Regions from separate parts of the Halobacillus sp. B23F22_1 genome, predicted to be linked through region 1. Evidence: riboswitches for the same ligand, from Rfam matches in the RefSeq annotation. Region 1 holds a riboswitch; the other holds the start of a gene.
What was found. Region 1 has a riboswitch for S-adenosylmethionine ahead of ACGTNH_RS07340 (methionine ABC transporter ATP-binding protein). Riboswitches for the same ligand answer to the same signal wherever they lie in the genome.
Positions count from the first base shown of each region.

Region 1 (3,123 bases):
ACATTGACTAATGTAGCCGTAATCCAATTTAGTAATTTATTATCCCATAATCCTCCGGGCCCAGATAAATATAACAACAAACCCAGAAGCAAGCCCAGAATAAATGTTCCAGCAACTGATACGGTTGTCATGTAGAGTGTTTCATTTGTAGCTTCAATCATATCTTCCATTTTCACATTAGGAAATAGCTCTTCAAGCATTTGGACTCACCTCCACTTCAACGGAAGTCGTGCGAATGTAATTAATGGATTGACTCACAACTTCTTCGTCTCCAACTAGCTGGACAAGCATAGTCCCATATGCCCCTTTTTGTGTTTGGGTAATTTTACCGTGAAGAATATTAATATCAACTTCAAATCTGCGTGATAAATCACTAATAAGTGCTTGATTCGTATTTTCTCCAACGAAATGGAGTTGTATAACTTCCCCGGAGCGATAATTTTCTTGAATGAGGTTCAATGAATCTTCTCGATCAGGATCCCCCATGACTTGATCCACAAAACGTTTCGTGACTTTTTCTTTAGGATGCAGGAATACATCAAGAACATCTCCAGATTCCACTACTTTCCCTTGCTCCATAACGGCCACGCGATGGCATATTTTTCTTATTACATGCATTTCATGGGTGATAAGAACTATGGTCAGCCCCAGTTTTTCATTTATTCCTACAAGTAAATCTAAGATCGAATCTGTTGTTTCTGGGTCTAACGCAGAAGTCGCTTCATCGCATAGGAGAACTTTAGGATTGTTAGCTAAAGCTCTTGCAATACCTACACGCTGCTTTTGGCCTCCGCTTAATTGAGACGGGTAAGACCCCCCGCGTCCACTTAAACCGACGAGCTCGATTAACTCATTTACACGTTCTTCCCTATTCTTTCTAGATACGCCGGCTATCTCTAGAGGAAAGGCAATATTATCAAAAACCGTTCGAGACCAAAGTAAATTAAAGTGTTGAAAAATCATCCCAATTTCTTGACGGGCTAACCTCAAATCATTTTTCTTTAACCCCGTCAAAATTTCATTATTTAACTCAATCTCTCCACTTGTAGGCTCTTCTAGGCGGTTTAATAATCGAATAAAAGTACTTTTCCCTGCACCACTATATCCGATGACCCCAAATATTTCACCTTTGTCTATAGACAGATTCAACTCGTCTACTGCACGAACTTCCTGATCTTTTGTTTGAAACACTTTTGTTAAATCTTTGATGGAAATCATGTACTCCACTCCTAACTAAAAAACGCTTTTCTGTATAAGAACAGAAAAGCGCATCCACTTTCGTATCTGTTCTCTCATCTGTCAAAGTTTTTACTTTGCAGGATTTGGCACCTTCTCAAGTTTCGCTCACTTGACGGTTGCCGGGCATCAACGGGCCAGTCCCTCCGCCTCTCTCGATAAGAGGTTTCATTTTATTTTTTAGTTTGTTAATACACTAAATGACTTAAGTACCAAGATGGATTGTAGCACCCACTATTCTCTATGTCAACTAATAAAAATGTCCATAAAAAAACTCTTCACCACGTAGAAGAGCTATAACTCATTCTTCTTCTCATCTATCAAAGCAACTAAGCTTCGCTGGAAGGAGCACCGTGTACATCAACCGGTTGCCGGGCTTCATAGGGCCAATCCCCTCCGCCTCTCTGGATAAGTGAAGATGTGGATATACAATTGTTTATTATGTTAGCATTGTTCATTATACACGTCAATAAACCCTGAGAGGTGAATAAAAGATGAAAAAAGCACCAGATTTCGATCTAACTACCATTCAATCCAACAAATCATATCAACTTAAAGATGACTTAGGAAAAGTAGTGGTCTTAACTTTTTGGACCTCGTGGTGCCCCGATTGCCGAAGAGATTTACCTAAAAAAGAACACCTTTATCAAACGATGAACAAGGAAAAAGTTTCTATGATTACTATTAATGTTAAAGGAAGAGAACGTAGTTTTGAGGAAGCCGTTAATTATTTTAGAGAGCATATCACTCAACCTACATTAGTAGATGAAAATGTTGAAACTTACTTAAAATATAATGCACAAGGTGTACCCACTACTGTAATTATTGATCAAGATGGTTTCATAATTAATCAGTTTAATGATCAGGCTGATTTCCTGGAAATTGTTGAAGCTATAGGGAACGCTATTTAGATAGGAAAAATAGCGATTCGACGTATAATAAGTCTCGAAGTTTTCCTTTTACATCAACATGGGGATAAAGATCAGTAAGCTTTACTTTTCCTTCTAGCATTTCTTTTATGTTTTGAGGATTTCCTTTGATGTGAACCTGACGATGAAATTCATAATCGTGATCAATTTTAATTTCATTTGAGTTAACTGTAAGGGGAACCATTTTCTCTTCTTCTTGAATAAATATAACGATAGGTCTTTCTTTCCATAGGGGGAGTAGATCCTGTCTATCGTTAACACTATCCATCCATTCTAAAATAGTTTCCATACAAAACCCTCCTCTGTTGTACTAACTATTTCGTCATCAGAGGAGGGTTCACCTTTTTATCAATATAAGATTCGTTCGTCATTTCCCGGGAAATGACGCTATTTTCATACATATTCCTTTGTTTTTTCATACATATGAGAAACGGAGTGAAAAGCATAAGTTTTTTCTAGTGTGTAACCGTGTTTAGTAATTAATAAACAAGGCACACTCTTAATTTGATACTCTTGCATAAACTCTGGATATAAAGAAGCGTTCATTTCATGAAAAATCGACCGTCCAAATGTATGTTCGACAGTTTCTAAAAATGTCCTTGCCAAATGGCAAGTACCACAAAAGGGAGTATAAATATAAATAAGTGCCAATTCGTGCTCTTTAATCCTAAATGATTCATGATTTTCAATTACTAGCAAATTAAACCTCCTAAGCCCTATGTGAGATAGATAGGTTTCACCTTAAAATGATGGCTCAATAAAGCACGAGCAAGTTCAGATTCAGGTGTAGCAGCTACCTCTCTAAACATTTTATCAATATAGATGTGTTCTGCATGGGGTAATTCTGCAGTAAGTTGTTTTCGTAATTTATTACCTGAATCGTCTTCATCCACCAATATAAAAACAGGACGATGATCGAGATTATAATCCATAATAAGTTCTTCCATTCGCTCAATAC
Region 1 is NZ_JBIEKE010000001.1:1,452,135-1,455,257, reverse strand. Features, by position in the region: gene ACGTNH_RS07345 (methionine ABC transporter permease) at 1-200, opposite strand, end outside; gene ACGTNH_RS07340 (methionine ABC transporter ATP-binding protein) at 193-1,218, opposite strand; SAM riboswitch class I at 1,290-1,401, opposite strand; SAM riboswitch class I at 1,547-1,651, opposite strand; gene ACGTNH_RS07335 (TlpA family protein disulfide reductase) at 1,731-2,147, shown strand; gene ACGTNH_RS07330 (hypothetical protein) at 2,140-2,454, opposite strand; gene ACGTNH_RS07325 (thioredoxin family protein) at 2,559-2,864, opposite strand; gene ACGTNH_RS07320 (toprim domain-containing protein) at 2,882-3,123, opposite strand, start outside.

Region 2 (3,123 bases), on a different contig from region 1:
AGCCGTTCTGCAAAGCTTTCTACAAGTGACCCTCTTAAGTAATCACTCTCCTCTTTTATTTTTTCCATTTCGCTAGGTGGACCGTGCTGTTCAGGAAATCTATTGTTCGTCATGCTTTTTTCCCCTTTCCTCTTAATACACATCACGTTGATAACGTTTGGCTTTACGCATATCAGCCAAGTATTGGTCAGCTTGTTCATCAGACATTTGGCCTTCTTGTTTCAGAATTGTCAGCAGAGTATCTTGAACGTCTTTTGCCATATACTGCTCATCCCCACATACATAGACATGTGCTCCGTTCTGCAGCCATTCATATAATTCTTTGCTGTGTTCAAGCATGCGGTGCTGCACGTATACTTTTTCCTCCGTATCTCTAGAAAAAGCAACATCCATTTTCGTCAGTATGCCTTCCTTTAACCATTGCTGCCATTCCGTTTGATAGAGGAAATCACTAACAAAATGCTGATCGCCAAAGAAAAGCCATGATTCCCCGTCCGCTTCCGTCTCTTCCCTCTCTTCTAGAAAAGCACGATACGGTGCCACCCCTGTACCGGCTCCAATCATCACAATAGGGGTTTCTGGATTTTCAGGAAGCTTAAAATTTTGATTTCGTTGTATAAAGACCGGCAGAGTATCTCCTGGTTCGGATCGCTCTGCACATTGCACGGAGCAAACTCCCGTACGCGGACGTCCATGAGCATCGTATCTCACAGCCCCAATCGTTAAATGAACTTCCTCTGGATTGGCCTCGGAACTGCTTGCGATGGAATAAAGACGGACAGGAATTTTACGAAGAATCGTGATAAAATCATGAACCGACCCCTCCCACGGAGCAAAATCTTGCACAAGATCAATTAGATCGCGTCCTTCTATATAGCCTTTTAAATCTTGGGAATTCTCTGGATTTATAAGCTCCTTTAGAGTTTCATTAGAAGAAAGAGATGCAGCTTTTTCTAACAAAGGCTTTGTTAAGCTCGTAATCTCAAAATGTGTCGTGAGGGCTTCACGGACAGAACGAATTTCTCCTTGCTTATTGATCGTCACTGTTTCTTCTGGATTCCATCCCATCGCCTGGATCAATTGCTCAACAAGCACGGGATCATTTTGTGGAAAGATGCCTAAGCTGTCTCCTGGTTTATACTGTAAACCTGAACCCTCAAGATCAAGCTCAAGGTGACGTGTTTCTTTGTTGGAGCCGCGGCCATTAAGATTAATATTTTCCAAAATTTCCGCATGGAACGGATTTGTTCTCGAGTAGACAGCGGGCGTATCTGCTAATGCATCAGCTGGCACCTCTTCCGCTACCGAACCACCGGATCCCTGCCCTGAATCAAGTTCTGCTACGGCCGCTTGAAACCACTCTTCAGCCGGCTCTTCAAAGTCTAAATCGCAATCGACTCGGGCAGCTAATCGTTCAGCACCTAATTCTTCCAGACGGTGATCAAATTCCTTACCTGTTTGACAGAAAAACTCATACGAGCTGTCTCCTAGTGAAAGGACAGAGAATCGCACACCTTCTAGCTTCGGTGCTCTTTTACTATGGAGGAAATCATATAAAGATAGTGCGTTATCAGGAGGATCTCCATCTCCATGAGTACTCGTCAATATCAATAAATCTTCTACCTTCTTCAATGCTTTCGGCTTAAAATCGTCCATCGAAGATACGGTCACGTTAAAATTTTTCTGTTCTAGCTTTTGTGAAAAGTCTTCAGCAAGCGACTGACAGTTTCCCGTATGAGAACCATACAAAATCGTTATTTCTCTTGTTTGACTTGCCACTGCTGCATCATTCGTTTCAGATGCTTGCGGAAAATCTTGCACAGCTGCATCTGTACCACTTAGCGGTACAGCCAAATATCCACTCAACCAAATTCTTTGATTTTCCGTTAAGGTAGGAAGCAGCCGATTCAATTGATCTGCTTGCTCCTGATTAAAAGGACTGTTCTTTTCCTTTAACTGCAACATTTCCACCTCACTCCATTTCGCATTGTAATCATAGCTGTTTACTCGGATTTAAATATAAAAAAATGTTTAAACGACTTCCTCCTCTTAAACATTAGCAAAAAACCCCCGCTTCTTAAAAGATAAGAAGAGAGGGTTTGATTGTAATCACCATTCTTCTTATCTTTCAGACGCTTCTTGCCTCTGCTGGAATTGGCACAGTATCTATTATATTCAACATAGACCCGTTGCCGAGGTTTCAAAGGGCCAGTCCCTCCACCTCTCAAAATAAGAAAACTCATATGCAATTAATGTAAAGTCATGAATGATAAATATGTTATGCTGAAATCGATGAATTGTCAATAGATTCCGAATAAATGACATAAATTCATTTTTAATTTTCAGTAGTCCTTTTTTAGAAAGCAGGCTCAATTCATAACCGTACTTCTCTTCTGACCATACCCAGAGGAAAAAATCAGTGTCAATTACAGATTTCTTTTCTCCATCCTTATTCTCAGCATTCAGTCTCAGAACATCTCGGTGCAGAATACTCGTTATCTTTCTCCTCTATAGTTATTACACTAAGCAAAACTATTTCAATGCCATATGATATAAAAGAGGGGTTAAAACCTCATGCAACTATGGAAAGAAGAGGATAACATGCACAATTATGCTAACCACAGAAGACGTTCCCCGTTTTGCCTCTTTCCGGGCTACAACTGGTGTGGGCCTGGGTGCAGCGGACCTGGAAGACCGATAAATGCAGTCGATGCGGCCTGCAAGTCCCATGACAAATGTTATTTAACTTATCGAGATTATTGTTTATGCGATCAAGCATTTATTAGACGATTAGAAGAATTACAAAATCCTTATACGAGAGAAGGCAGGCATGCTCGTAAGATGCTGCATTACATGAGGATACAGCGAATATTTACGTGTGGCTTTAGAAAACCTCGGTTTTAATAAGTATCCTGGAAGCCAGGCTCCTCCGCTTGTAGAAAAACCTAAGTTTTTCTATAAGCTTTTTTCTCGCCTTCAGGAGCCCAGACCATCGAGACCGCTGAAAAACTAAAGGTCGATGAAAGATAGAATTAAAAAAGCGTCCAGGCCAGTGCATCGCGGGAACAGCGCGAGCCGAAGATCCACTTGGTCAAGTGATCTTCTTGACCAAGTCAGCTGAGG
Region 2 is NZ_JBIEKE010000003.1:431,679-434,801, forward strand. Features, by position in the region: gene cysI (assimilatory sulfite reductase (NADPH) hemoprotein subunit) at 1-113, opposite strand, end outside; gene ACGTNH_RS17195 (assimilatory sulfite reductase (NADPH) flavoprotein subunit) at 133-1,962, opposite strand; SAM riboswitch class I at 2,119-2,236, opposite strand; gene ACGTNH_RS17200 (phospholipase) at 2,602-2,904, shown strand.
Region 2: it holds a riboswitch for S-adenosylmethionine, as region 1 does, so the genes downstream of both, ACGTNH_RS17195 (assimilatory sulfite reductase (NADPH) flavoprotein subunit) here and ACGTNH_RS07340 (methionine ABC transporter ATP-binding protein) in region 1, are expected to answer to the same signal.